Regions from separate parts of the Streptomyces sp. NPDC029014 genome, predicted to be linked through region 2. Evidence: riboswitches for the same ligand, from Rfam matches in the RefSeq annotation. Region 2 holds a riboswitch; each other region holds the start of a gene.
What was found. Region 2 has a riboswitch for cobalamin ahead of cobN (cobaltochelatase subunit CobN). Riboswitches for the same ligand answer to the same signal wherever they lie in the genome.
Positions count from the first base shown of each region.

Region 1 (7,106 bases), on a different contig from region 2:
CGACCAGGCCTGGCGCAGGCCCGCCGCGGCGAGCAGCTCCGGTTCGGCGAGCAGCTTCCCGGCCGGGCCGAAGCGGATGCCCGCCGGGGTCAGGACGGCCGCGTCGTCGGCCCAGCGCACCGCCAGCTCGACGTCGTGCGTGGCCATCACCACGGTGGTGCCGCGCGAGCGCAGCCCCGCCAGGGTGTCGAGCAGCCGCTCCTGCCCGTCCGGGTCGAGTCCGGCCGTCGGCTCGTCGAGGATCAGCACCCGCGGGGCCATCGCCACCGCGCCCGCGATCGCCGCGCGCTTGCGCTGCCCGTACGAGAGCAGGTGCGTGGGGCGGTCCCGCAGCGCGGTGATGTCGAGCGCGGCCAGCGCGGAGTCCACCCGGGCCCGTACCTCCGCGGCGGGCAGGCCGAGGTTCATCGGGCCGAAGGACACGTCCTGCTCCACCGAGGCGGCGAACAGCTGGTCGTCGGGGTCCTGGACCACCAGCTGGACCGCCGTCCGCAGCCGGGTCAGGCCCGCCCGGTCGTGGGCGACGGGCGCCCCGTCCAGCCGCAGTTCGCCCGAGCCGGGCCGCAGGCCCCCGCTGAGCAGCCGCATCAGCGTGGTCTTGCCGCTGCCGTTGCGGCCGAGCAGGACCAGCGCCCGGCCCTCGGCGATCGCGAAGTCCACGCCGGTCAGCACCGCCGGGCCGTCCTCGTACGCGTAGCCGGCCCCGGCCAGTTCCACCAACGGGTTCACAGGTACAGCCCTTTCAGGGTGAGAGTCAGCGCGGCCACGGCCGCGAGCAGGGCCGCCGAGGCCGCCAGGAAGCGCCACGACAGCGTCGCCTCGGGGACGAGCACCCGCAGTGCACCGTCGTAGCCGCGCCCGGCGAGGCCCGACTGGAGCCGCGCCGCGCGGTCGAAGGCCCGTACGAACGAGGTGGCGGCGAGCCCGGCCACCGAACGCCACGCCGCCGCCCGGCCCGCGTTCCCCAGGCGGGCCGCCTGCGCGCGCCGCACCTGGGCGAGGGAGTCGAGCAGCAGGAAGCCGATGCGGTACATGACCAGGGCCACGTCCACCACCGGCGCCGGCACCCCGGCCCGGACCAGCCGCGGCAGCACGTCCGACACCGGCGTGGTGAACGCGAACAGCAGCACCCCGAGCGAGGCCGCGGACGTGCGCAGCAGCAGTTCGGCGGCGAGCCGCGGCCCGTGCGGGGCCAGCGAGACCGGACCCGCCGGGCCGCCGAGCGCGACGAGCAGCGGCAGCGCCCCGGTGAAGCAGAAACCGAGCGGGATCCGGAAGGCCCGCCACAGCTGCCGCCCGGCGACCCCGGCCGGCCCGAGGAGCACGGCGAGGGTCGCGGCGGCCACGAGCGGTCCGCCGGGCCAGGGCGGCAGGCACAGGGCGCTGACCGTCAGACCCAGCCCGAGCAGCGCCTTCTCCAGCGGGTGGCGGCCCCGCCAGCGACTGCTGTGCGCGGCCACGTCGATCGGCAGCACCGGCTACGACTCCGCGGTGGGAGCCGGGGCGTCGCCGCCCGCCGCCGCGGCGGCCGCGCCTTGGCGGCGGCCCCGGCGGACGCCGAAGTAGTACGCGAGCACGCCCGCGCCCAGGGCCGCCTGGAGGGCGAACAGGGCCGACTCGACCTCCCCGGACGGGGGCTCGTACAGCGGGGAGAACCAGGGCTCGTAGTCCGGCTTCAGTTCGGTGATGGCCGCCTCCGCCTGCGCGTCGGCGCCCGCGAAGGGCTCCTCCTTGCCCTCGCCGAGGCCCAGGGCGAGGGGCAGGACGGCCAGCGCCGCCACCAGGAGCAGCAGCAGAACGTTGATCTTCGTGTTCCGGCTCGGGTTCATCGCGTCACACCGCCGTCTTCTGCTCGGAGCGGCCGGTGAGCTTCGCGACGCCCAGCCGGACCAGGTCGGACTTGCTCGACTGCATCAGCAGCCGCATCACGAGGACGGTCAGCAGGCCCTCGCTCACGGCGAGCGGGATCTGCGTGACGGCGAAGATGCCGCCGAACTTCGCGAGCGCGCCGAGGAAGCCCGTGCCCGGGTCCGGGAAGGCCAGCGCCAGCTGGACCGAGGTCACGCAGTAGGTGACGAGGTCGGCGAAGAAGGCGCCGAAGAACACGGACACCATCAGCGGGGCGTTGAAGCGCCGCAGCAGCAGGTAGGCGCAGTACCCCGACCAGGGTCCGGCGATGGCCATGGAGAAGACGTTGGCGCCGAGCGTGGTCAGTCCGCCGTGCGCGAGCAGCAGCGCCTGGAAGAGGAGGGTGATCGTGCCGAGCACCGCCATGATGGGCGGCCGGAACAGGATCGCGCCGAGCCCGGTCCCGGTGGGGTGCGAGCAGCTGCCCGTCACCGACGGGATCTTCAGTGCGGACAGGACGAAGGTGAACGCGCCGGACGCGCCGAGCAGGAGGGTGCTCTCGGGGTTGGCCTTCACCTCGCGGGTGAGGGCGCGCACCCCGTGGACGACGAAGGGAGCGGACGCGGCGCCCCAGGCGGCCGCGTGCAAAGGGGGCAGGAACCCCTCGGCTATATGCATGAGTGGGAGACCTCTCCAGCACCTCGTGGATGGACAACGCGCCCTGGCCGGTCTCCTGGCTCACGGGTACTGATGCCCTGGCTCCGCCTTCCCGGGCGGTGCGGGTCCCTACCCGCGCTGCCCAGTGGCTTTCCCGCAGGAGTGGAGCCGGACTTCCCGTTCACAGTGGCGAGGGCCGCACCGGTCTTGCACCGGTTTCCCGTACACCAAGGCCTGATGACCCTAATCGGCCCCGTGGACCCGTAACAACCCGGCTCCGGCCCGCCTGTTGGGCCCGGGGATTCCGCTTAGGGTCGGCGGCGTACCGGTGTGCTGGGGGCGGGCGGGCGAAACGGCGGCAGGGGCGCGGAAGTTCCGGCTCGGGTCGGCCGTCTGGAGGGACCGGCGCGTGCTGGGGCGCTCTTCCGTTCATGCGCTCCAACCGGCGCCGCCGGGGCGTGTGCGGGGTGCGGTCGGGAGGGGTGGCCGGAGCGTCCGGCCGCGAGGGGCCGGGAGTGACCACCCCGGACGGGCGCCTTCCGTTCGCCGCGGGGCCGGCGTCCCCGCAGGCTGGGAGGGTGGCCGCCGAACACGACACCGCGCACCCGCAGCGGGGGACGGACGCCGGGGCGTTCGACTACTCCGACCTGACCGCCGTCTACGTCAACTGCACGCTCAAACGCTCGCCCGAGACCAGCAACACGGAGGGCCTGATCGCGCGCAGCCGGGCCGTCATGGAGGCGGCCGGCGCCCGGACCTCCCTGATCCGCGCCGTCGACCACGACATCGCCACCGGAGTCTGGCCGGACATGACCGAGCACGGCTGGGAAACCGACCAGTGGCCGGTCCTGTACAGCCAGATCATGGACGCCGACATCCTCGTCCTGTGCGGGCCGATCTGGCTCGGCGACAACAGCTCCGTCATGAAGCAGGTCGTCGAGCGGCTCTACGCCTGCTCCTCGATCCTGAACGAGCACGGCCAGTACGCCTACTACGGGCGCGTCGGCGGTGCGCTGATCACCGGCAACGAGGACGGCGTGAAGCACTGCGCCATGAACGTCCTCTACAGCCTCCAGCACCTCGGGTACGCGATCCCACCGCAGGCCGACGCCGGCTGGATCGGCGAGGCCGGTCCGGGCCCCTCGTACCTTGACCCGGGCTCGGGCGGACCGGAGAACGACTTCACCAACCGGAACACGACGTTCATGTCGTGGAACCTGATGCACCTGGCGGCCCTGCTCAAGCACTCCGGCGGCATCCCCGCCCACGGCAACCAGCGCTCGGCCTGGGACGCCGGCTGCCGCTTCGACTTCCCCAACCCCGAGCACCGCTGACGGCCCGGGCCGTACGACCGGACGGTCGCAGGGCCGTCCGGCCGTACGGGGGCTCGGCTCAGCCGCAGCACACGTTGCGGTGCGCGACGTCCAGCACGAACCGGTCGGGCGAGCGCAGGGTGAACGAGGTGTACGACGGCTTGCTGTCGAAGGCGGCGCCGAAGGTGACGTACCCCTCGAAGTCGCCCGTCATGGCGAAGCCCTTCAGGGCGGGCAGGTCGATCGTGGCGAGCTTCGGCCCGCGGTAGGTGCTCTCGCCGGAGCGCAGGTGTGCGTCGGCGGGGTGCAGACGGATCTGGAGGAAGTGCTTCCCGGCCAGCGGGACGGGCTCGCCGGACCCGTCCCGGTACAGCCGCGGGACGCGGGTGACCTCGACGTCGGGGACGCGTCCCCGCAGGTCGACGACGATCCGGTCGTACGCGCAGTGCCCGGCCCAGCGGGCGTTCACGACGAGCGGGACGGTGGCGCGCCCGGAGGCCGCGGCGGCCGGGGCCGGGGCGGTGGAGGCGGGCGCGGCGAGGGCGATTCCGGCGGTGAGGAGGGCCCCCGTGGCAAGGGCCACGGTCTGCCGGCGGCGGAGGTGGTTCATGACGTCCCCCCTGGTTCTCAAGAGACGGGGACCTGTGTCACTGCCGGAGACACCCGCTGCGCGTCGATGGTTGCGGCAAAATCGACTAAATTTCTTATTCCGTCGAAATCGCCCGAACCGGCACCTCGCCGACGCGCGGCCGACGCGTCACCGGATCAGGAGGCCGTCCAGCTCCGCGTCGAGGTCGTAGTGCCGCTGCTCCTCGCCCCGGGGCACCAGCTCCACCAGTCGCCGGCACAGCGCCCGGACGTCCTTGGCCCGGGCGGAGACCACGCAGCTCTGCTCCCCGTTGCTGAAGGCCAGGTACACCCGCGGCTCGCTGCGGCGCCGGCGGGGCCAGACCCGGATGTCGCCCGCGCCGGTGGCGCAGGCCTCCCCGTCGAGCAGGAGGTCCCGGGAGAACACCCAGCGCGCCAGGTGCCGGCCCGCCCCCTGGAAGTCCAGGGCGAGCTCCCAGGGCCGGTCGCAGCGGTACGTGAAGGCCGCCTGCAGCGGGACGGGCTCGGGGGCGGCCTCCAGGCGGATGGGGAGGACGCGGTGCTCGATGACGGCCACGGCCGGTTCCCCTCTCTTCGGGGTGTGACGGGGGACACTCGTGAAGCTAGTCCACCTCCGGGCCCGCACCACCGGGTCGAAAGTCCCGGGTCCGGGGGTCCCCGGACCCGTCCTCGCACAGGAACGGGAAGGGCCCGCCCTCCGGCCGGAGGGCGGGCCCGCAGGGTCACCGGGCGGCTACGGAACGGGCTCGACCGGGACGGGCGCGACGACGAGCGGAACGTTCCCGTTGCTCTGTCCGACGGTCGCGGAGTCGGTTCCGCCCAGCTGGACGCCGTTGCTCTGGTTGGTCGCCCCGGAGCCGGTGGCGACCTGCTGGGTGGTCGAGGAGTTGCCGGCGTTCGAACCGAAGACGCCGCTGCCGAAGATCTCGGCGGCGGCCGCGTTCGACGAGATCCCCGCCCCGGCCCCGCTGTCGGCCTGGGCGGTGCCCGAGCAGAGCAGGGCGGCGAGGGGGAGCGCGGCGAGCGCGGCGATCGCGCGGGCGCTACGGGTGCTTGCCATGGTGAGGGTGAGGTCCTCCGTACGAGAAAGGGCTGCGGTCCACGGCGGTTGGCCGGCCGCCGGGGTGTGGCCGCGACGTCACGTGATCACCCTTGCGCACCGGGATCATCCCGTACCACCCCCAGCCCCCACGGTTCGCCCTGAAGCGTGATCAATCCACGCCAAACCTCGACGTCCGGGAAAATCCGGGCGGTTGCCGCAGGTCGGGCGAGTGGCCGCCGGGCAACGCACGGGACCCCGGGCGCCGCGGCGCCCGGGGTCCCGTCCGTACGGAGACCGGGTCAGGTCAGCACTCGATGACGTTGACGGCGAGGCCGCCGCGGGCCGTCTCCTTGTACTTGACCTTCATGTCGGCGCCGGTCTCCTTCATGGTCTTGATGACCTTGTCCAGGGAGACCTTGTGGCTGCCGTCGCCGCGCATGGCCATCCTCGCGGCCGTGACCGCCTTGACCGCCGCCATGCCGTTGCGCTCGATGCACGGGATCTGGACCAGGCCGCCGACCGGGTCGCAGGTCAGGCCCAGGTTGTGCTCCATGCCGATCTCGGCCGCGTTCTCGACCTGCTCCGGGGTGCCGCCCAGGACCTCGGCCAGGGCGCCCGCCGCCATCGAGCAGGCGGAGCCGACCTCGCCCTGGCAGCCGACCTCGGCGCCGGAGATCGAGGCGTTCTCCTTGAACAGCATGCCGATCGCGCCCGCGGCGAGCAGGAAGCGGACCACGCCGTCCTCGTCCGCGCCGGGCACGAAGTTCACGTAGTAGTGCAGGACGGCCGGGAGGACGCCCGCGGCGCCGTTCGTGGGGGCCGTGACGACGCGGCCGCCCGCCGCGTTCTCCTCGTTCACCGCCATCGCGTAGATCGTCGTCCACTCGCTGCGGTGCAGCAGCGGGTCGCCCTCGGTGCGCAGCTGGCGCGCCGTGGCCGCCGCGCGGCGCTTGACCCGCAGGCCGCCGGGGAGGATGCCCTCGCGGGACATGCCGCGCGAGACGCAGGCCTGCATGACCCGCCAGATCTCCAGCAGACCCTCGCGGATCTCCTCCTCCGTGCGCCAGGCCTTCTCGTTCTCCAGCATCAGCGAGGAGATCGACAGGCCGGTCTCCTTCGCCAGGCGCAGCATCTCGTCACCGGAGCGGAAGGGGTACTTCAGCACCGTGTCGTCGAGCTTGATCCGGTCCTCGCCGACCGCGTCCTCGTCCACCACGAAGCCGCCGCCGACCGAGTAGTACGTCTTCTCCAGCAGCGGGGCGCCCGAGGCGTCGTACGCGAAGAGGGTCATGCCGTTCGCGTGGTACGGCAGGGCCCGGCGGCGGTGCAGGATCAGCTGGCTCGGCTCGTCGAACGCGATCTCGTGCGCGCTCCCTATCTCCGTGCCGAGCAGGCGCAGCCGGCCCGTCTTGCGGATCCGCTCCACCTCGTCGTCGGCGGTCTCCACGTCCACGGTGCGCGGGGAGTGCCCCTCCAGGCCGAGCAGCACCGCCTTCGGGGTGCCGTGGCCATGGCCGGTCGCACCGAGCGAGCCGTACAGCTCCGCCCGGACGGAGGCGGTCTGCGCGAGCACACCGTCCTTCTTCAGCCGCGCGACGAACATGCGGGCGGCGCGCATCGGACCCACGGTGTGCGAG
Region 1 covers NZ_JBVHVT010000023.1:69,765-76,870, reverse strand. The annotation lists gene ACZ4VL_RS15295 (energy-coupling factor ABC transporter ATP-binding protein) at 1-729, opposite strand, end outside; gene cbiQ (cobalt ECF transporter T component CbiQ) at 726-1,475, opposite strand; gene ACZ4VL_RS15285 (energy-coupling factor ABC transporter substrate-binding protein) at 1,479-1,829, opposite strand; gene ACZ4VL_RS15280 (energy-coupling factor ABC transporter permease) at 1,834-2,526, opposite strand; cobalamin riboswitch at 2,555-2,752, opposite strand; gene ACZ4VL_RS15275 (flavodoxin family protein) at 3,084-3,839, shown strand; gene ACZ4VL_RS15270 (AMIN-like domain-containing (lipo)protein) at 3,898-4,428, opposite strand; gene ACZ4VL_RS15265 (SsgA family sporulation/cell division regulator) at 4,576-4,983, opposite strand; gene ACZ4VL_RS15260 (hypothetical protein) at 5,161-5,487, opposite strand; gene ACZ4VL_RS15255 (L-serine ammonia-lyase) at 5,774-7,106, opposite strand, start outside.
Region 1: linked by a shared signal. The riboswitch ahead of ACZ4VL_RS15280 (energy-coupling factor ABC transporter permease) and the one ahead of cobN (cobaltochelatase subunit CobN) in region 2 are both predicted to bind cobalamin.

Region 2 (7,106 bases):
GTGCAGGCGGTGACGGAACGCCAGGGGTCGTCGGGTGCGGTGACGAGCCCGGCGTCGGCGAGGGCCGCCAGCGCCTCGGCGGCCCGGTCGGCCGCCAGACCGGGGACGACGATCCCCCGCCAGGGCGTGAGCCGCATCCGGCCGGTGAGCCGGGCCAGCAGCCGCCACTGGGCGGTGGTCAACCGGCCGAGCGGCGCGAGCACGCTGAGCGCGGCGGCCCCGCCGGGCCCGACGACGACCCCGGGCTCGGGCCCGGGCCCGTCCGTGAAAGCAACGCCGGCGGCGGGCAGGGGCACGGGCAGGGGCACGGGCACGGGCACGGGCACGGGCACGGGCACAACGGTGGCCGGAACGCCGACGGCCGCCAACCGAGCAGCCAACCCGGCCGCGCTCAGGGCGTGTTCGGGGGGCAGTTCGACGGCCCGCCAGGCACGGGTACCAGCCGCGCGGGCCGCATCGAGGAAGTACCGGGCGGCGACCACCGCGGCGCGCGGCGCATCGGCCGCGGCCACGAGCACCGCCGGCACCGCAACGCCCGCGGAACCGCGGGCCGTTCCGGATCCGACGCCGCCCCCGGGGCCGCCCGCCGCACCGACGCCGGACACCGGACCGGCGGACGCCGAACCGGACGACACCAAACCGGCAGACGCCGAACCGGCAGCCACCGAACCGCCGGACGCCGGACCGGCAGCCACTGCGCCCTGGGCAGCCGGGTCGGCGATCTGCGCGGTGGGCGTGGCGGCGACGAACACGTGGGCGTGTTCGTCGCCGCGGGCGATGACGGTGACGTCCGCGTCCAGCGACGCCACGTCACCGCGGCCGTCGTCGAGGGCGAACAGGAAGCGGCCGGACAGGGCGGCCGCGGCCGGGTCGGCGCACAGCAGTCGGTCCAGCTCGCCCACCCACGGGGCCACGTCCGGCAGCACCGGCAGCTCCAGGCCGGTCAGCGGTGAGGCGACGATGTTGCGGACCCGCTCGTGGGTGGGCGCGGGCAGCAGCCCGGCGCGGTCCAGCACCCCGGCCAGTTCGCCACCGCAGCTCGCACCGAGCCCGCGGAGCTGGGCGTTGCCGCGCGAGGTGAGGTCGATGTGCCCGTCGCCGAGCCGGTCGGCGGCGTCGGCGAGCAGCAGCGCCGCGTCCTCGCCGAGCATCCCGCCGGGGATCCGCACCCGGGCCAGGTACCCGTCGTCGGCCGCGTGGAGGCGCAGTGCGCCGGGGCAGGCGTCACCGCGCTCCCGTATGACGGGTTCGTCCCGTGCGGCGGGGGCGGAGGGGGGTGTGGGCATGGCGGCGAGCATACCCACGAATCCCGGCCCCCGACCTGTGGCCGTCACCACCTCCGACCTGCGGCCACCGGCAACCCGCAACCGGCAACCGGCACGGGTTCCGCGGGGCGGAGGCCGAACGGGCACGTGGTGGGAGCGAGGTCGCGGGGGCCGGGGGGCGGGGGGCGGGACGGGGCACGGCGGTCGTGGCGCGGGAGCACCGACGGGGCGGGCGTGGCCGGCCGGGCCGGGGCGTGCAGCCATCGCACGGCAGAAGTGCGCTCCCACCGCTCCCACCGCACCCCCAGCGCACCCCGTCGCCCCAGCGCACCCCGTCGCCCGCCGCACACCCCCATCGCACCCCCGCATGCCCCCCACACACCCACCCCCGCCCACCCCGCCCCCCACACCGCGAAGGCCCCCCGCGGGCCCGTCCCCACCCCTCCCCGCCCCTCCCCACCAGCGGTGTCCCGGCTCCGCGGCCCCGGCCGTCGCGGGCGGTGGGTGCGTGGTGACCCCCACTCCCGGCCAGGGGAAACGGCACCTAAGATGACCTTCGGCGTGCCATTCGGCCCGCTCATCGCCGAGGACGGCGACATGGGAGGAAGCCCGGTGCGATTCCGGCGCGGTCCCGCCACTGTGAACCCGGCAGAGCAGCCGCCGATCCGGGTGAGTCAGGAACTCCCGCCGTCCTCACTGCCCGGGGCGCGGAAACCCCGAGGAAGGCCTGCCGCCGCATGATCCTGCTGCTGTCGACGTCCGACACCGATCTGCTCAGCGCCCGAGCGGCCGCGGACGGCCCGGTGCCGTACCGGTTCGCGAACCCCTCCCGCCTTCCCCTCGACGACCTCTCCGGCCTCCTCGACGGCGTCGAGCTGGTCGTCGTACGCCTGCTCGGCGGCCTGCGGGCCTGGCAGGACGGCCTCGACCTGCTGCTGGCGTCCGAGCAGACCCGCCCCGTCGTCGTCCTGACCGGCGAACAGGCCCCGGACGCGCAGCTGATGGAGGCGTCGACGGTGCCGATCGGCATCGCTGCCGAGGCGCACGCCTACCTCGCGCACGGCGGCCCGGCCAACCTGGAGCAGCTGGCCCGCTTCCTGTCCGACACCGTCCTGCTCACCGGCCACGGCTTCGAGCCGCCGGCCGCCGCGCCCACCTGGGGCGCCCTGGAGCGCCCGAAGCCGTCGGCCCCCGGCACGCCCGCGCCGACGGCCGCACCCGCACCCACCTCCAGCCCCACCCCCACGCCCACCCCCGTCCCCCGCATCGCGGTGCTCTACTACCGTGCCCACCAGATGAGCGGCAACACGGGCTTCGTGCACACCCTGTGCGACGCGATCGAGGCGGCGGGGGGCTCCCCGATGCCGCTGTACGTGTCCTCCCTGCGCACCCCGGAGCCGGAGCTGCTGGCCACCCTGGAGGGGGCCGACGCGGTGATCACCACCGTGCTCGCGGCCGGCGGCACCCGCCCGGCGACCGCCTCCGCCGGCGGCGACGACGAGTCCTGGGACGCGGGCGCGCTCGCCGGCCTGGGCGTGCCGGTCCTGCAGGCGCTGTGCCTGACGGGTTCGCGCAGTGCGTGGGAGGAGAACGACGAGGGCCTGTCTCCGCTCGACGCCGCGACGCAGGTCGCCGTGCCCGAGTTCGACGGCCGTCTGATCACCGTCCCGTTCTCCTTCAAGGAGTTCGACGAGGACGGCCTGCCCGCGTACGTGGCGGACGCCGAGCGGGCCGCCCGGGTCGCGGGGATCGCCGTGCGCCACGCCCGGTTGCGGCACATCGCCCGCGCCGACAAGAAGATCGCGCTGGTCCTCTCCGCCTACCCGACGAAGCACTCGCGGATCGGCAACGCGGTCGGCCTCGACACCCCGGCCAGTGCGATGGTGCTGCTGCGCGCCCTCCTCGACGCCGGCTACGACTTCGGCCCGGCCGAGGAGATCCCCGGTCTGGTCTCCGGTGACGGCGACGAGATGATCCGCGCCCTGATCGAGGCCGGCGGCCACGACCAGGACTGGCTGACCGAGGAGCAGCTGGCCCGCAACCCGGTCCGCATTCCGGCCGCCGACTACCGGCGCTGGTTCGCGGAGCTGCCGGCGGAGCTGCGCGAGCAGGTCGAGGAGCACTGGGGTCCGGCGCCGGGCGAGATGTTCGTGGACCGCTCGCAGAACCCGGACGGTGACATCGTCCTGGCGGCGCTGCGCCGCGGGAACCTGCTGATCCTGATCCAGCCGCCGCGCGGGTTCGGCGAGAACCCGATCGCGATCTACCACGACCCGGACCTGCCGCCGTCGCACCACTACCTGGCCGCGTACCGGTGGATCCAGGCCGGCGCCGAGGACGGCGGTTTCGGCGCCGACGCGATGATCCACCTGGGCAAGCACGGCAACTTGGAGTGGCTGCCGGGCAAGAACGCCGGCCTGTCGGCGGCGTGCGCGCCCGACGCGGCGCTGGGCGACCTGCCGCTGGTCTACCCGTTCCTCGTCAACGACCCGGGCGAGGGCACGCAGGCCAAGCGCCGCGTGCACGCCACCCTGGTCGACCACCTGGTGCCGCCGATGGCGCGCGCGGAGTCGTACGGCGACATCGCGCGCCTGGAGCAGCACCTGGACGAGTACGCGCAGATCAGCTCGATGGACCCGGCGAAGCTGCCGGCGATCCGCGCGCAGATCTGGACGCTGATCCAGGCGGCGAAGCTCGACCACGACCTGGGTCTGGAGGAGCGTCCGGACGACGACGGCTTCGACGACTTCCTGCTGCACGTCGACGGCTGGCTGTGCGAGGTGAAGGACGCCCAGATCCGTGACGGTCTGCACGTGCTGGGCGGTGCCCCGGACGGCGAGGCCCGCGTCAACCTGGTCCTGGCGATCCTGCGGGCCCGCCAGATCTGGGGCGGTACGACCGCTCTGCCCGGCCTGCGCGAGGCGCTCGGCCTGGACGAGTCCGCGGCGACCCGTACGTCCGCCGACGAGGCGGAGGAGACGGCGCGGGCGCTGGTGCAGGCGATGGAGGACACAGGCTGGGACCCGGCCGCGGTGGCCGAGGTCGCGGCGGGCCGTTCGGCGGACGTGGCGGCCGTACTGGACTTCGCGGCCCGCGAGGTGGTGCCGCGGCTGGCCGGCACGACGGACGAGATCGCGCACGTGGTGGCGGCCCTCGACGGCCGCTTCGTGCCGGCGGGCCCCTCGGGCTCCCCGCTGCGCGGCCTGGTCAACGTCCTGCCGACGGGCCGGAACTTCTACTCGGTCGACCCGAAGGCCGTCCCGTCCCGCCTGGCGTGGGAGACGGGCCAGGCCCTCGCCGAGTCGCTCCTCACCCGCTACCGCACGGACAACGGCGAGTGGCCGGCCTCCGTCGGCCTCTCGCTGTGGGGTACGAGCGCGATGCGCACGGCGGGCGACGACGTGGCGGAGGCCCTCGCCCTGCTCGGCGTCCGCCCGGTGTGGGACGAGGCCTCGCGCCGTGTCACCGGCCTGGAGCCGATCCCGCTCGACGAGCTGGGCCGCCCCCGGATCGACGTCACCCTGCGCATCTCGGGCTTCTTCCGGGACGCCTTCCCGCACGTCATCGGCCTCCTGGACGATGCGGTACGGCTGGCGGCGGGGCTGGACGAGCCCGCGGACCGGAACTTCGTCCGGGCCCACGCCCAGGCGGACCTCGCCGTCCACGGCGACGAGCGGCGCGCGACCACCCGTATCTTCGGCTCGCGGCCGGGCACGTACGGGGCGGGCATCCTCCAGCTGATCGACTCCCGCGACTGGCGTACGGACGCCGACCTCGCGGAGGTCTACACGGTGTGGGGCGGCTACGCGTACGGCCGGGGCCTGGAGGGCCGGCCGGCGCGCGAGGAGATGGAGACCGCGTACAAGCGGATCACGGTGGCCGCGAAGAACACGGACACCCGCGAGCACGACATCGCCGACTCGGACGACTACTTCCAGTACCACGGCGGCATGGTGGCGACGGTCCGCGCGCTGCGCGGCACGGCGCCGGAGGCGTACATCGGCGACTCGACCCGCCCGGAGACGGTGCGCACCCGCACCCTGGTGGAGGAGACGAGCCGGGTCTTCCGCGCCCGCGTGGTCAACCCGAAGTGGATCGAGGCGATGCGCCGCCACGGCTACAAGGGCGCCTTCGAACTGGCGGCGACGGTGGACTACCTGTTCGGGTACGACGCGACGACGGGCGTGGTCGCGGACTGGATGTACGACAAGCTCACCGAAACCTACGTCCTGGACCCGACCAACCGCGCCTTCCTGGAGGAGGCGAACCCCTGGGCCCTGCACGGCATCGCGGAACGCCTCCTGGAGGCGGAGTCCCGCGGCATGTGGGAGAAGCCGGACCCGCAGGTCCTGGAGGCCCTGCGCCAGGTCTACCTGGACACGGAGGGCAACCTGGAGGCGGACGCGGAGTAACCCTGCGAGTCCGAGGCTGAGTAACCTGCCCCGGTACGCACGACGGCGCCCGGCCCACCGTTCGGTGGGCCGGGCGCCGTTTTCCATCGCCTTGCGGGGTGGTCGGTCGAGCGGGCCGAACATCAGGCTCCCTCAACCGGCCGACGTCAGGACTGGCAGTACATAGCTATGTAGACCTGCCCGTCCCAATCCGCCGATTTCCGGATGTAGGCCTTGTAGTCCACGAGGCACTGGCCATTCCAGTCTCTCGCTTTCATACCCCCCTTGTAGTCCGGACCGTTCGCCAGGGTCCAGCCGTCGCCCTGCTCCTGTGTCAGCTCTGCGAGCGTCTCAGGCGGTACGTCGGTGAACGTGGCCGGATCCATGTCCAGGCTCTTCAGATAGGAGTCGGCGTCCTTCGGGTCGCTCCGGAAAGACAATTGTGCCGAGGAGCCGTCCTTGTCCGACCCTTCGCAGAACTGCACGTTGTCACTGTGGGGAATTTTGGGCAACGAGTACTTCTTCAGGATCGAGGGCGAGATCGGGGTGGAGGTGCAACGTGAATCCGCAGTCGGCTCGGAAGCGAAGAACGAACATCCGGCCAACACCATCATGCCCGCGGCCGCGATCACCATCGCGCCAAACACCCTGCCGCACTTCATTGTCACATCATCTTCCATTGAGTGGAACTCTTCCCCACCATCGCGTATTCCCGCGCCACGCCGTACTCGTGCATCTCGGCGAACGGCTTGAGCGAAATCCCCTTGGCCGTCTTCCCCTTGTCGAAGTTCCAGTCCTTGTACAGCTCCACGGTGTATTCCGCCGTCACCGTTCGATGGCTCCCGGTTCCGGACACCTCCATCTTTCCGACGATCCGCATCTGAGCGTGGCCGATTCCTACAGCACCGTCTGAACCGGAGAACTGTGTTCCGATCCATTGGCTGTCGAGCGAGAACGAGCAGGACTCGCTGCTAGCACAGCTCGAGCGTGCCTCGGTGGCCCATCCTTGGACCACGTTGTCCACACCGGTCGAAGCCTTGTCCACACCCTTTCCGGAGCTGAAACCTGAATCTGTATTCAGGAGGTCATCCACGTCCACGTTCTTGTCTTCGCCATCCCCTGTGACGTAATGGGTCCACAGGTCACACGTCAGATCAAGTCGCGAGGCACAAGCGACGGACGTCAGCGCATCATACTCAGCCACCTTGGCAGCGAGCTCCAGGTTGTACGCCTCATACCAGTGCCATTTCGACCCGAACGCCGCGTTCTCGGAGGGCGTCTTCGGGTTGGACCGCCCCTTCGAGGACAGGCGTCCGCCATCACGTCCGCTGCCGCGCTTGCAGCAGTGGTCCCGCCGCTGTACGTAGTCCGGGGCGAGGGTTCCGCCGACGGATTCCACAATGGTCTCGTAGCGGTTGCCGTAGTCGTACGGGTCGTTGCCGTTGTGGCA
Region 2 covers NZ_JBVHVT010000024.1:41,632-48,737, forward strand. The annotation lists gene ACZ4VL_RS15615 (hypothetical protein) at 1-1,286, opposite strand, end outside; cobalamin riboswitch at 1,828-1,965, shown strand; gene cobN (cobaltochelatase subunit CobN) at 2,003-5,677, shown strand; gene ACZ4VL_RS15625 (hypothetical protein) at 5,824-6,336, opposite strand; gene ACZ4VL_RS15630 (RHS repeat domain-containing protein) at 6,321-7,106, opposite strand, start outside.

Region 3 (7,106 bases), on a different contig from region 2:
CGTACCGGCGGTCGATGATGCCCGATACCAGGGAGACCGTCGAGCAGCGGCCGGATAACAGTTATTCGGAGGAAGATTTCGAAAACCGGTTTCGGGTGGGCGGGTCGAGGGGCGGCAGTGGCCGGGCAGCGGGGCGCGGGGCGGCCCCGTCGGGTCCCCGGCTTCTGCGGAACCCGGCGACAGGCCAGGGCGGGCCCGATAGGGTCTGCGCAAGGAGTTCCGTCGCGTGGAACGACCGGGGGGTCGCCTCGTGTCCTGCCATCCTTACGCAGCCCTCGCCGCCCAGCGACTGCTGCCGGTGCTGCGCACTCCGGGCGTGGACGACGCCGTCCGCCGGACCGAAGCCCTACTGGCCGCCGGCTGCCGGGTGGTCGAACTGACCACCACGACCCCCGGTTGGGCGCGGGCCGTCGCCCGGGTCGCGCCGCTCGCCGACGCGCACGGCCGCCCCGCGATGATCGGGGTCGGCACGGTCACCGCCGCCGGGCAGGCGGAAGCCGCCCTGGACGCCGGCGCCGCCTTCCTGGTCTCCCCGTACCCGGCCCCCGAAGTCCGGGACACCGCTGCCCGGCGCGGGGCGGTGTTCGTCGAGGGCGGCTTCACCCCCGGCGAGATCGCCGCCGCGGTGCGGTACGCGGGCGCCGCCAAGGTGTTCCCGGCGCACCTCGGCGGCCCCGGCTTCATCCGCTCCCTGGCTGCCGTGCTCCCCGCGGCCGTCCTGCTCCCGACCGGCGGCATCCGGCCCGCCGAGGTCCGGGACTGGCTCGACGCCGGGGCCGCGGCCGTCGGCATCGGCAGCGGCCTGCCGGACGATCCCGCGGAACTGGCCGCCGTCTTCGCGGAGCTGGCGGGCCCGTGCTGCGCCGCCTGCGAGGGGACGGGCCGCTGAGATGCCGGGCGGGTACGCGGACGGTGGCGCGGTGGATGCGGGCGGCGGCCCGGGCGAGGGGTTGGCCGGCACCCTGGACGCAGCCGGGGACGAGGGGGCCGTGGCAGACCCCCGGTACGACGTGGTGGTCCTCGGCGAGGTCCTGGTCGAGATCCACGCCGACACCGCCCTGCGGGCGGCCGCCGACGGCAGCCCGGCCCGGATCTCCTACTCCGGCGACGCCCTGAACGCCGCCGCGGCCGCCGCGGCGGCGGGAGCCCGGACCGCCCTCCTCACCGTCGTCGGCGATGACGAGCTCAGCGTTCCGCTGCTGCGCCGGGTCGCCGAACTCGGCGTGGACACCGCCCACGTCCACCGGGCCCCGCGGCCCAACGGGGCCTACCTCCTCGCTGCCGACACCACAGGCGCCCGCGAGTTCGTCTACTGGCGTACGCACAGCGCCGGATCCACCCTCTCGCCCGGACACGTGGAAGCCTGGCGGAACGTGCTGACCGGAGCCGGGGCCCTCATCACCAGCGGGATCACCGGTGCCCTGTCGGCCGGCAGCGGCGAGGCGGTGGTGGCCGCCGCCGAGACCGTGCACCGGGCAGGCGGGCACGTCTCGTACGACCCCAACTTCCGGCCCCGGCTGACCGGCCGGGCCGCGGCCCGGCAACTGCTGGCGCGGGTCGCCCCGCTGACCGGACTGCTGAAGACCTCCTGCCCCGACGACGCGCTCGCCCTCGTGGGCACCGCCGACCCCGGCGCCGCCGCAGCCCGTTACCGCGCGCTGGGCGCCCGTACGGTCGCGGTCACCGCGGGGGCGGACCGGCTGCTCCTGGACGACGGGACGCGGGCCGAGTACCACTCCGTGCCCGTCAACCCGGCTCCGGTCGACGCCACCGGAGCCGGGGACTGCTTCACCGGCACCGTCACCGCCCGGCTCGCCCTCGGCGACAGCCTCGCCGACGCCGTGGCCCACGGCATCGCCGCCGCGTCCCTGTCGGTCTCCGGGCGGGGCGGCACCGGCCGCGTCCCCACGTTCGCCCAGACCGCGGCCCTGGCCGCCACCCACCGCCGGCGCCGCGCCCCGGGGGACACGCACCCTTAATCGAGTGGATCTTCTCGCCGCGACATGGCATGGTTGTCCTCATCGAAGGGGTGTAGCTCAGCTGGTCAGAGCGTCGGTCTCCAAAACCGAATGTCGCAGGTTCGAATCCTGTCGCCCCTGCCACGGTGAACCGGTGGTTCACGTGTGAAGGCCCAGGTCCGGGTTGGCGGACCTGGGCCTTCGTCATGTCACCGCGCGTTCCGTGGCGTCTGGCAGACTGGTGTGGACCAACTCGGCGGTGCAGGACAGGAAACCGGTGCGAATCCGGTGCGGTCCCGCCACTGTGACCGGCCCGCCTCCCGCGGGCCGGAAGCCAGATACTGACGCACCGCCTCTTCACGTCGACCAGGGGACGAGGATCCCCCGGAGAGGCTTCGCCATGCCGCGTTCCCGCGCCCTGCTGCGTGCACTCGCCCCGATCACCCTGCTGGTACCGCTCGCCGCCTGTGGCGGGTCGAGCGGGGCCGGTCAGGGCGCCGCCCCGGGGAAGGCCGCCGCGCCCGGGTTCCCGTACACCACCGTCAACTGCGGTGTCACCAGCACCTACCAGGCCCCGCCGCAGCGGGCCGTCACCATGAACCAGCACGCCACCGAGCTGCTGCTCGCGCTCGGCCTGCAGGACCGGATGGCCGGGACCGCCTACCTGGACGACGCGGTGCTCCCCGCCTACGAGCCCGCCTACGACCGCATCAAGGTGCTGGCGAAGGAGTACCCGTCCAAGGAGGTGCTCCTCGGCGCCAACCCGGACTTCGTGTACGGCGGTTACTCCAGCGCCTTCGACAAGGCGCAGGGCCGCGACCGCGCGGCGCTCGCCGGGGCGGGCATCGACACCCGGCTCAGCGTGGAGTACTGCACCGACGGCCCGGTCGGCCTGGACCAGCTGAAGACCGAGATCACCGAGGTCGCCCGGACCTTCGGGGTGCCCGAGCGGGGCGAACGGCTCATTGCCGAGGAGCAGCGCCGCATCGACGCCGTCACGGCCCGGGTCAAGGACAGGGGCCGGCCCTCCGTCTTCGTCTACGACTCCGGCCAGGACAGTGCCTTCACCTCGGGCGGCCACGGCATCGGCAACGAGATCGTCTCCTTGGCCGGCGGGACGAACACCTTCGCCGACCTGGGGGACACCTTCGGCGACGTGTCGTGGGAGAAGGTCATCGAGCGGAGGCCCGAGGTCGTCCTCATCTACGACTACGGCGGCACCACCGTCGAGGCGAAGAAGCAGCGCCTGTTGAACGATCCGGCGCTCGCGGAGGTTCCCGCGGTCAAGAACCGGCGGTTCGCCGTGCTGCCGCTGTCCTCGGCCGTCCTCGGCGTGCGCGTCGCCGACGCCGTCGAGTCCCTGGGTCGCCAGCTCCACCCCGACGCCCCGTGACCCGCCCCCGTACGGGTCCTGGCCGCCGCCCGCCCGTCGCCGTGGTCCTGTTCGTCCTGGCCGCCGCGCTCCTCGCGTCGGCCGTGGCGGGGTTGGCCCTGGGGCCGGTCCGGATCGCCCCCGGGCAGGTGCTCGACCTGGTGCTCCGCGGACCCGGTCCGGGCGGCGGGGCGTTCGGCTCCATCGTGTGGGACGTGCGGATGCCGCGGGTGCTCCTCGGCGCCGTCGTCGGTGGCGGCCTCGCGGTGGCCGGCACCGTCCTGCAGGCCCTCGTCCGCAACCAGCTCGCCGACCCGTTCCTGCTGGGTGCCTCCTCGGGTGCTTCGGCCGGCGCGGTCCTCGTCATCGTCCTCGGGGCGGGAGCCGGCACCGCGGGCGCGGGGAGTCTCGCGGGCCTCGCCGGAATCGCGGGCGGGGCCGGGGTGCCCGCGGCCGCGTTCGCCGGGTCGATGTGCGCGCTCGTCGCCGTGTACGCGATGGCCCGGCGCGGCGGGAGCATGACGACCGGGCGGCTGGTCCTCGCCGGCGTCGCCGTCCAGTACGTCCTGTCCGCGCTCACCAGCCTGGTGCTCGTCCTCGCCGCCCGCCCCGACCAGGTGCGGTCCGTCCTCTTCTGGACCCTGGGCGGCCTCGGCGGCGCCCGCCCGGACGAACTGGCCCTGCCCGCGGCGGTGCTGGCCGCCGGCACCGCCCTGTTGATAGCCCTCGCCCGGCCGTTGGACCTGCTGCTGGCGGGGGAGGAGGGTGCGCACACCCTCGGGCTGGACGCGGGCCGCTTCCGCGCCGCCGTCTTCGTCCTCGTCTCCCTCGTCGTCGGGGTGCTCGTGGCGTACAGCGGGGCGATCGGCTTCGTCGGGCTGATGGTGCCGCACGCCGCCCGGATGGTCGTCGGGGCCGCGCACCGGGCCCTGCTGCCGGTCGCCGCCCTCGGCGGGGCGGTGTTCCTGCTCCTGGCCGACCTGATCGCGCGTACGGCGGCGGCGCCCGAGGAGATACCGGTCGGCGTGGTCACCGCCCTGGTCGGCGGACCGTTCTTCCTGTGGATGCTGAGGCGTTCCACGCGCACCGAGGGGGTGCCGGCATGACCGCGGGCGGGCGCGCGCACCCGCTGGACCTCACCGTCGACGGCGTGGGGTACACCACCGGCGGACACACCCTGCTCCACGGAGTGGACCTCACCGCCCGGCCCGGCGAGACGGTCGGCGTGGTCGGCCCCAACGGCAGCGGCAAGACCACGCTGTTGCGCTGCGTGTACGGCACCCTGCGGCCCACCACCGGCCGTGTCCTGCTGGACGGCGCGGACGCGGCGGCGCTCGGCGTCAAACACCGGGCCCGGCGCACCGCGGTCGTCCCGCAGGACGCGACCGGCCTGCTCGGACTGACCGTCCGCGAGGTCGTCGCCATGGGGCGCAGCCCGCACAAGCGGTTCTGGGAGCAGGACGGCCCGGACGACGCCCGGCGCGTCGCCGAGGCCCTGGAGACCGTGGGCGTCGCCGCGTTCGCGGACCGCCCCTTCGACGAACTGTCCGGCGGCGAACGCCAGCGCGCCCTCGTGGCCCGCGCCCTGGCCCAGGACCCCGGCCTGCTCGCCCTGGACGAGCCGACGAACCACCTCGACGTCCGCTACCAGCTGGAGCTCCTGGCCCTGGTGCGCGCCCTGCCCGCCACCGCCGTCCTCGTCCTCCACGACCTGAACCTGGCCGCCGCCTCCTGCGACCGCCTGTACGTCCTGTCGGCCGGCCGACTGGCCGCCTCGGGCCCCCCGTCCGAGGTCCTGACGGAGGAGCTGCTGGCCGAGGTGTACGGGGTACGGACCCGGATCGGCGTCCACCCGGCCACGGGCGTCCCGAACATCGTCTACCTTCCCCTGGACGCGCAGCCGGCGGCCCGCTGACCGGGACCGGCAGCGGGACCGCACCGGGACCGGCAGGACGAGGCCGTGCTCCGCCCGGCGGGGGAGCACGGCCGGCGCAGCGCCTACCCGGCCGCGGTCTCCTGATAGCCGTAGGGGCGGGTGATCAGCTCCAGGGCGTGGCCGGACGGGTCCAGGAAGTAGACCCCGCGGCCGCCGTCGTTGTGGTTGATCTCGCCCGGGTGCTTCTGCTGGGGGTCGGCCCAGTACTGGATCCCGGCCGCCCGGATCTTCTCGTACGAGACGTCGAACTCCGCTTCGGAGACCAGGAAGGCGTAGTGCTGGACGGTGATGGACTCCGCCGGGACGGTCGCGAAGTCCAGGGTGACGCCGTTGGCGGTTTCGACGGGGACGAACGGTCCCCATTCCTCGCCGACCTCAAGGCCGAGGAGGTCGGCGAGGAAGGCGGCGGACTCCCGGTTGTCCCGGGAACGGACGATCGTGTGGTTCAGCATGACTGACATGTGTGAATGCCTCCGCAAGGCACATCACGGGCACCTCCATGCCTCACCCGGTCGGTGACCGACACGCGATGCCGTGATCACGATCCTAGACGTCCGTTCCGGGGGGAGTCCACCGATCGGGCGGGGCGCCCACGCCCCCTACCCGTACACCTCCTTCACGTTGTCCCGGGCCGGGTGCGTGCGGCCCGCCGGGCCCGCCGCGAAGGCGCGGAGCAGGTTCTCCGTCACGCGGGTGGTCAGGGCGCCCGCCCTCGCGTCCAGGCCGTGGTCGGCGCCGCTGCTGCCGTCGCCGGTCGCGTCCAGGGCCTCCACCCAGCGCATGGTTCCGGTGGCGAAGACGCCCGCGCCGCTCGGGACCGTGTAGTACGCGGTGTCCTGGTGGCTGGGCCGGCCTTCGCACACCACCGGGGAGTGCGCCAGGATCTCGATCGGCCGGGGCGTCGGGAAGCCGGTGTTGACCTTGTCGTACTCCACGCCCACCAGGTGGGCGAAGCGGTCGCCCGCCTTGGCGCCGGTGCCCTCGAAGAGCCAGTGCCCCGGGTTGGTCACCACGTACGGGGCGTCCACCGGGTAGCCGTCGTAGATCACGCCGAGGAGCGAGCTCTCCGGGTCGGCGCCCGGCGCCGAACGGAAGTCGGTGGTCGCCGGGTGGCCCCGCTCGTGTCCGGGGTCCCGGTCGTAGGAGGACTTGTAGCAGACGACGGTGCGCTCGGGCCCCAGTTCGGAGGGCTCCAGCCGGATCCGCCGGAAGCAGCAGTTCGCGCCCAGGAAGGCGAGGTTGGTGCCCGCGTCGCGGGCGGCGGTGAAGTGGGCGCGCTGCTCCGGCGACCAGTACTCGTCGTGCCCGAGGGACAGCACCGCCGCCGCCCCGTTCAGCAGCCGCTTCTCGCGCGCCACGTCACTGGTCGTCGCGTAGGCCAGCGGGATGCCGAGCCGCTCGGCCAGGGCGAGCAGCGGGGCCTCGTACACGAGGAACAGGCCGGCGCCGTCGTCGTAGTCGTACGGCCGGTCGAAGGTCACGGCCAGGGAGCGGGAGGCGAACCCGCCGCTCGGGCCGTCGTAGCTGCTGTAGCCGCCCCACCGGTTGTACGCCTGCCAGGTCGCCACCGCGTTGACGACGACCGTACGCCCGGCGGCGGCCGCCGACCGCACCGTGACCGGCACGAAGCGCTGGCCCTCGCCGCCCTGCGCGTCGAGCCGCAGCAGGTAGCAGCCCTCGGGCCAGCCCTTGGTGTCGACGGTGGTCGTACGGGGCCACCGGGCGCGGACCGTCCGGGTCGCCGGATCCACGGTGTGCTCCGGCTGCCGCACCCCGGGCAGGGCCTCGGAGCGCCACACCAGGCGGGCCCGGGCGCCGCCGTACCAGCCCATCCGGTAGG
Region 3 covers NZ_JBVHVT010000012.1:17,913-25,018, reverse strand. The annotation lists gene ACZ4VL_RS08905 (bifunctional 4-hydroxy-2-oxoglutarate aldolase/2-dehydro-3-deoxy-phosphogluconate aldolase) at 227-889, shown strand; gene ACZ4VL_RS08900 (PfkB family carbohydrate kinase) at 990-1,979, shown strand; tRNA gene ACZ4VL_RS08895 (tRNA-Trp) at 2,026-2,102, shown strand; cobalamin riboswitch at 2,186-2,322, shown strand; gene ACZ4VL_RS08890 (ABC transporter substrate-binding protein) at 2,359-3,351, shown strand; gene ACZ4VL_RS08885 (FecCD family ABC transporter permease) at 3,348-4,436, shown strand; gene ACZ4VL_RS08880 (ABC transporter ATP-binding protein) at 4,433-5,245, shown strand; gene ACZ4VL_RS08875 (VOC family protein) at 5,329-5,727, opposite strand; gene ACZ4VL_RS08870 (N,N-dimethylformamidase beta subunit family domain-containing protein) at 5,866-7,106, opposite strand, start outside.
Region 3: linked by a shared signal. The riboswitch ahead of ACZ4VL_RS08890 (ABC transporter substrate-binding protein) and the one ahead of cobN (cobaltochelatase subunit CobN) in region 2 are both predicted to bind cobalamin.

Region 4 (7,106 bases), on a different contig from region 2:
CGCCGCCGGCTGACGACGCCGACGACCGCAGGCGACTCCGCCCCCGGAAGGCCCCTCCGTTTCACCCGAAGGCGCCAACCCCGGGGGCGTCCGTCTGTCCCCGGGGGGTGCCCCGCCAGGGTTCCGGCCAGGTGGGACGTGACAGAGTTGATCCCGCCCCACCTGGGTAACCCATGGGTAATGAGCGGCCGTCCGAGTGGGCATGGTTGGATGCGAGTAGGAGCGTCCGTGAGGGTGTCCGCAAGGCTGCAAGTCGTTCCCCAGCCACCGCTGGGGGTGCCCCCAAGCAGGCGGGAATCGTGAGGATCTTCGGGAAGGTACGGCATAGGCCCTCCGCCTCGTGGCGGCAGGCCACCGACCGCGCGTTCACGCTGATCGGCGACGGCCGGTACGAGGACGCGGGTGCGCTGCTGACCAGGGCCGCCGACCTGGAGCCCTGGCTGTCGGAGTCCTGGTTCAACCTGGCCCTGCTGCACAAGTTCCGGCACGACTGGGAGCAGGCGCGGGCCGCCGGGCTGCGGGCCGTGGCCCTGCTGGACCGCGGGACCGGCGCCCCGGACTGGTGGAACGTCGGCATCGCCGCGACCGCACTGCAGGACTGGCCGCTGGCCCGGCGGGCCTGGCAGGCGTACGGGCTGAAGGTGCCCGGGGACCCGCACGGCAGGGGCGGCGAACCCGTCGGCATGGAGCTCGGCAGCGCCGCCGTCCGGCTGTCCCCGGAGGGCGAGGCCGAGGTGGTCTGGGGCCGCCGACTGGACCCGGCCCGCATCGAGGTGCTGTCCATCCCGCTGCCCTCGTCCGGCCGGCGCTGGGGCGAGGTCGTGCTGCACGACGGGGTCCCCAACGGCGAGCGGGTCACCGCGGCCGGCCCCGCCTACCCCGTCTTCGACGAGATCGAGCTGTGGGCGCCGTCCCCGGTACCGACCTGGGTGGTGCTGCTGGAGGCGGCCACCGAGACCGACCGGGACGCCCTGGAACAGCTCGCCTCGGACGCGGGCTTCGCCGCCGAGGACTGGTCCTCCTCGGTGCGGCTGCTGTGCCGGACCTGTTCGGAGAGCGTGATGCCGAGCGGCGAGGGCGACGGCGAGCACCTGGACCCCCACGACCACAGCGAACCCGGCCACCCCGGCCCGCTCGGCCACCGCACGGCCGGCTCCGGCTCGCTGTGGGTCCCCGAGCGCGAATGCGGGATCGCCGCACCGGCCGGCCTGGTGCGCGGGCTGCTCGACGGCTGGGTCGCCGACAGCCCGGACACCCGTGAGTGGCGGGATCTCGAAGAAGTCTGCTGACCGGGCACCGTAGGCTGTACCGGCACATTGTGAACGGGTGGACTTACGGAAGGCGTACGTCGGAACATGGCGCAGCAGGAGAACGAGGTCATCGCGGTGGACGACGACGGTTACGTCGTGGACACCGAGGACTGTGAGGCGCGCGAGCTCGCCCACCGCGAGCGCGGTACCGCCCGCCCGATCACCGTCGTCGGCAACCCGGTGCTGCACAGCGAGTGCAAGGACGTCACCGAGTTCGGCGACGAGCTGGCGCAGCTGATCGACGACATGTTCGCCAGCCAGCGGGCCGCGGAGGGCGTCGGCCTGGCCGCGAACCAGATCGGCGTCGACGCCAAGGTCTTCGTCTACGACTGCCCGGACGACGAGGGCGTCCGCCACACCGGTGTCGTGGTCAACCCGAAGCTCGTGGAGCTGCCGGCCGCCGCCCGCGTGCTCGACGACTCCAACGAGGGCTGCCTGTCGGTCCCCACCGCGTACGCCTCGCTGGCCCGCCCCGACTACGCCGAGGTCACCGGCCAGGACGCCCAGGGCAACCCGATCAAGGTGCGCGGCACCGGCTACTTCGCCCGCTGCCTGCAGCACGAGACCGACCACCTGTACGGCTACCTGTACATCGACCGGCTCTCCAAGCGGGACCGCAAGGACGCCCTGCGCCAGATGGCCGAGGGCACCCCGCGCTACGAGACCGTCCCGAACGACTGACGCGGGCCGCACACGCCCGAGGGGCCCGCCCCGGATCGGATCCGGAGCGGGCCCCTCGGCGTTCGGCGGTACGGGTCAGAAGTCCTCGTCCAGGTCGACCGTGCCCTCGACGGCGACCTGGTAGGCCGACGGGCGGCGCTCGAAGAAGTTCGTCAGCTCCTGGACGCCCTGCAGCTCCATGAAGGAGAACGGGTTCTGCGAGCCGTACACCGGCGGGAAGCCCAGGCGGACCAGACGCTGGTCGGCGACGCACTCCAGGTACTCGCGCATCGACTCGGTGTTCATGCCCGGCAGGCCGTCACCGCACAGGTCGCGGCCGAACTGCAGCTCCGCCTCGACGGCCTCCTTCAGCATGTCCGTGACCTGCTGCTGGAGGGCCTCGTCGAAGAGCTCCGGCTCCTCCTTGCGGACCGTGTCCACGACCTCGAACGCGAAGTTCATGTGCATGGTCTCGTCGCGGAACACCCAGTTGGTGCCGGTGGCCAGGCCGTGCAGCAGACCGCGCGACCGGAACCAGTACACGTAGGCGAAGGCGCCGTAGAAGAACAGGCCCTCGATGCACGCCGCGAAGCAGATCAGGTTCAGCAGGAAACGGCGGCGGTCGGCCTGGGTCTCCAGGCGGTCGATCTTCTCGACCGAGTCCATCCACTTGAAGCAGAACTGGGCCTTCTCACGGATGGAGGGGATGTTCTCCACCGCGGCGAACGCGGCCGCCCGGTCGTCCGGGTCGGGCAGGTAGGTGTCGAGCAGCGTCAGGTAGAACTGGACGTGCACGGCCTCCTCGAACAGCTGGCGCGACAGGTACAGGCGCGCCTCCGGGGAGTTGATGTGCTTGTACAGCGTCAGGACCAGGTTGTTCGCCACGATCGAGTCGCCCGTCGCGAAGAACGCCACCAGTCGGCCGATCATGTGCTGCTCGGCGGGCGTCAGCTTCGCCAGGTCGGCGACGTCCGAGTGGAGGTCGACCTCCTCCACCGTCCACGTGTTCTTGATCGCGTCCCGGTAGCGCTCGTAGAAGTCCGGGTAGCGCATCGGGCGGAGCGTCAGCTCGAAGCCGGGGTCGAGCAGGTTCTTGTCGGTCATAACAGTCGGCGCGAAGCGCCGTCCTCCAGGGGTGGTGGTCGGGTGGCGGGTGGGGATTACTGGCAGGCCTCGCAGGACTCGGGGTTCTCAAGGGAGCAGGCCAGTGCCTCGGCGTCGAGGGCCTGCGGGAGGGGCGTGGCGGTCTCCGGTACGGCGGCCGGGACGGCGGTGCCGGACGCGGCGCGGGCGATCCTCGTCGCCGGACGCGAGCGCAGGTAGTACGTGGTCTTCAGGCCCTGCTTCCAGGCGTACGCGTACATCGACGACAGCTTGCCGATGGTCGGCGTCTCCATGAACAGGTTCAGCGACTGCGACTGGTCCAGGTACGGCGTACGGGCCGCCGCCATGTCGATCAGGCCGCGCTGCGGGATCTCCCACGCCGTGCGGTACAGCTCGCGGACCTCGGCCGGGATCCAGTTGAAGCCCTGGACCGAGCCGGAGGAGTCGCGCAGCGCCTCCCGGGTCTGGGCGTCCCACACGCCGAGCTTCTTCAGGTCCTCCACCAGGTAGCCGTTGACCTGGAGGAACTCGCCCGACAGCGTCTCGCGCTTGAACAGGTTGGACACCTGCGGCTCGATGCACTCGTACACGCCGGCGATCGAGGCGATCGTCGCGGTCGGCGCGATGGCCAGCAGCAGCGAGTTGCGCATGCCGGTCGTCGCGATGCGGGCGCGCAGCGCGTCCCAGCGCTCCGGCCAGGTGAGCTCGACACCGTAGTGGTCGGGGTGCAGCACGCCCTGGGCGGTACGGGTCTGCTCCCAGGCCGGGAGGGTGCCGTGCTTCTCGGCGAGGTCGGCGGAGGCCTCGTAGGCCGCCAGCATGATCCGCTCGGCGATCTTCGTGGAGAGGGCCTTGGCCGCGGCGGAGTCGAAGGGCAGGCGCAGCTTGAAGAAGACGTCCTGGAGGCCCATGGCGCCCAGGCCCACCGGGCGCCACTTGGCGTTGGAGCGGCCGGCCTCCTCGGTCGGGTAGAAGTTGATGTCCACGACCCGGTCGAGGAAGGTCACGGCGGTGCGGACGGTCTCGTCCAGGCGCTCCCAGTCCATCTCGCCCGTCTCGGCGAGGACGAACGCGCCGAGGTTGACCGAGCCGAGGTTGCAGACGGCCGTCTCGCCGTCGTTGGTGACCTCGATGATCTCGGTGCACAGGTTGGAGGAGTGGACGACCGTGCCCGGCAGGGCGGTCTGGTTCGCGGTCCGGTTGGAGGCGTCCTTGAAGGTCATCCAGCCCTGGCCGGTCTGCGCGAGGGTGCGCATCATGCGGCCGTACAGCTCGCGGGCCGGCATGGTCTTCTTGGCCAGGCCCGCCTGCTCGGCCTTGACGTAGGCGGCGTCGAACTCGTCGCCGTACAGGTCGACCAGCTCGGGCACGTCGGCCGGGGAGAACAGCGACCACTCGCCGTCGGCGTTCACGCGGCGCATGAACTCGTCCGGGATCCAGTGCGCCAGGTTCAGGTTGTGCGTGCGCCGGGCGTCCTCACCGGTGTTGTCGCGCAGCTCCAGGAACTCCTCGATGTCCGCGTGCCAGGTCTCCAGGTAGACGGCGGCGGCACCCTTGCGGCGGCCGCCCTGGTTCACGGCGGCGACGGAGGCGTCGAGGGTCTTCAGGAACGGGACGATGCCGTTGGAGTGGCCGTTGGTGCCGCGGATCAGCGAACCGCGGGCGCGGATGCGGGAGTACGACAGGCCGATGCCGCCGGCGTGCTTCGACAGGCGCGCGACCTGGTGGTAGCGGTCGTAGATCGAGTCGAGCTCGTCCAGCGGGGAGTCCAGCAGGTAGCAGGAGGACATCTGCGGGTGCCGGGTGCCGGAGTTGAAGAGCGTGGGGGAGGACGGCAGGTAGTCCAGGCGGCTCATCAGCCGGTACAGGGAGGCGACTTCCTCGACGGCCTCGATGCCGTCGTTCTCGGCCAGGCCGCAGGCCACGCGCAGCATGAAGTGCTGCGGGGTCTCGATGACCTGGCGGGTGATCGGGTGGCGCAGCAGGTAGCGGCTGTGCAGGGTGCGCAGGCCGAAGAAGCCGAAGCGGTCGTCGGCGCCCTCGCCGAGGGTGTGCTCGACCAGCGCGTCGAGGCGGCTCGCGTGCAGCCGGACGAACTCGGCGGTGCGGTCGGCGATCAGGCCCTCGCGGTGACCGACCTCGACCGAGGCGGAGAAGGAGGTGGCGCCCTGGCCAGCCGCCTCCTCGGCGACGGCGATCGTCAGCAGGCGGGCGGCGAGCCGGGAGTAGGCCGGGTCCTCGGAGATCAGACCTGCCGCGGCCTCGGTGGCCAGCCCGCGCAGCTCGGCCTCGTCGGCGGCCGCGCTGCGGCCGCGCAGGGCGGCGGCGGCGACCCGGCCGGGGTCGGTGTCGGGAAGGTCGGCGGTCAGCTCGGTGAGGGTGCGCAGCAGCGCGGCCCCGGGGCCCCCCTCAGTTCCGTTGTCGGACGGGTCGGACTCGGCGCGCGGTGCGGAAGGCGCGATGGTCACGGGGGGAGCTCTCCCTCGCTCGGCTCCGGGACGGCGGCGGTGCGGGCGCGAGCGGGCGCGCGCGGGCAAGGGCCCGTGGGAGGGCAGCACCGCGCGGCGTCCGCAGGCCCTACCGCGAGGCCCGGACGTGGTCGGCACCCGGTTCGGTCGAGCCGGGCGCGCCGTCGGCAGGTCGTCGGACTTCGGTGACACCGATGGGTGTACTTCATACCGTTGCGGGACAGTTCCGGATTCGCACCGGATTCCCCTGCGGCGACAGCGAGGATGAGCATACATGTGGGGGGAGGTTTCTGTGTGACCCCCTAGATGTTGTGTCCGCCCCTTTGCTGAGCGTGGCCCCACAGCTCCAGTCGGTAGGTGAGCAGGGTCAGTGCGGGGATCGGGGACCAGTCCAGTTCCGGGGTGCGGACGAAGCCCAGACGGGCGTAGATCCGCTGGGCGCCGCGCATCGCCGGCTGAGTGGAAAGGGTCAGCGCGGTGACCCCGTCGAGGGCCCGGGCCCGCTCGATGCACGCCCGTACGAGGGCCTCTCCGACGCCCGCGCCGCGCGCCCCGGGCGCCACGGCGAGCATCCGGAACTCGGCCTCGTGCGGGCCGGCGACGTCGGCGAGGGGGCTCCCGGGCGGGGCGAAGGTCACCCCGCCGAGCACCTCCCCGTCCCGGACGGCGACCAGCACCTCGCCGTCGGCGGCCCGGCCGGCCACGTCGCGCAGGACGTTCAGGTAGGTGTCGTCCTCGTTCTGGTCGAGCAGCCCGTCCCCGGTGTAGGCCTGCCCGGTGATCTCGCCGATCCGTTCGTACTCGTCGGTCTCGGCGATGCGGATGTCGATGTCCATGCCGCCGAGTGTGCCGGACGCGGGCGGGCGCCCGGGGCTATCGTCAGGGACAGCACCGTCGAGAAAGGCGAGCGAGGCATGAGCGTGATGACTCACCGGCCCCACATGCTGACAGAGGACTTCGAAGCCGTGGCGCGCATAGCGGCCCAAGAGAGGGAGGGGACGCGGCTGGAGTTCATCGACGGGATCATCAGGAGCAAAGCAATGCCGGACGGCGACCACGGGCGCATCATCCAGTGGCTGCTCAAGGTCTGCATGCAGTCACGGCCCGATCTGTTCCTGCACCCTGGCCAGGGGATCAAGGCGCAGGAGTACCGGGACGGGCGGGCGATCCCCGACGCGGTACTCGCGCACCCGGATGCTTTCGTCGGGCAGGGCGACTGGGTCGACCCGGCCCCGATCCTCATGGTCGTCGAGGTGACCTTGTGGGACTCCGACACGCAGCGCCGCGACCACGTCGAGAAGCCGCGTGCCTACGCGGAAACCGGCATTCCCGTCTACCTGCTCATCGACCGGGCCAAGGGCGAGGTGTCCGTCTACACCCAGCCCAACGGCCGGCGCTACGAGAGCGCGCACATCGTGCCGTACGGAATGGACATCGTCCTTCCCGACCCCGTCGGCATCACCCTCCAGACGGACGTCCTCAAGGACTGGGCGCGCTGATCCGGCCGCAACGCGCCGAGGGGCCCCGCCGGATGCGGCGGGGCCCCTCGGCGTGCGACGTGCGA
Region 4 covers NZ_JBVHVT010000017.1:8,610-15,715, forward strand. The annotation lists gene rsrA (mycothiol system anti-sigma-R factor) at 1-13, shown strand, start outside; gene ACZ4VL_RS11695 (tetratricopeptide repeat protein) at 300-1,289, shown strand; gene def (peptide deformylase) at 1,356-1,991, shown strand; gene ACZ4VL_RS11705 (ribonucleotide-diphosphate reductase subunit beta) at 2,067-3,074, opposite strand; gene ACZ4VL_RS11710 (ribonucleoside-diphosphate reductase subunit alpha) at 3,131-5,542, opposite strand; cobalamin riboswitch at 5,692-5,820, opposite strand; gene ACZ4VL_RS11715 (GNAT family N-acetyltransferase) at 5,845-6,378, opposite strand; gene ACZ4VL_RS11720 (Uma2 family endonuclease) at 6,457-7,041, shown strand.
Region 4: linked by a shared signal. The riboswitch ahead of ACZ4VL_RS11710 (ribonucleoside-diphosphate reductase subunit alpha) and the one ahead of cobN (cobaltochelatase subunit CobN) in region 2 are both predicted to bind cobalamin.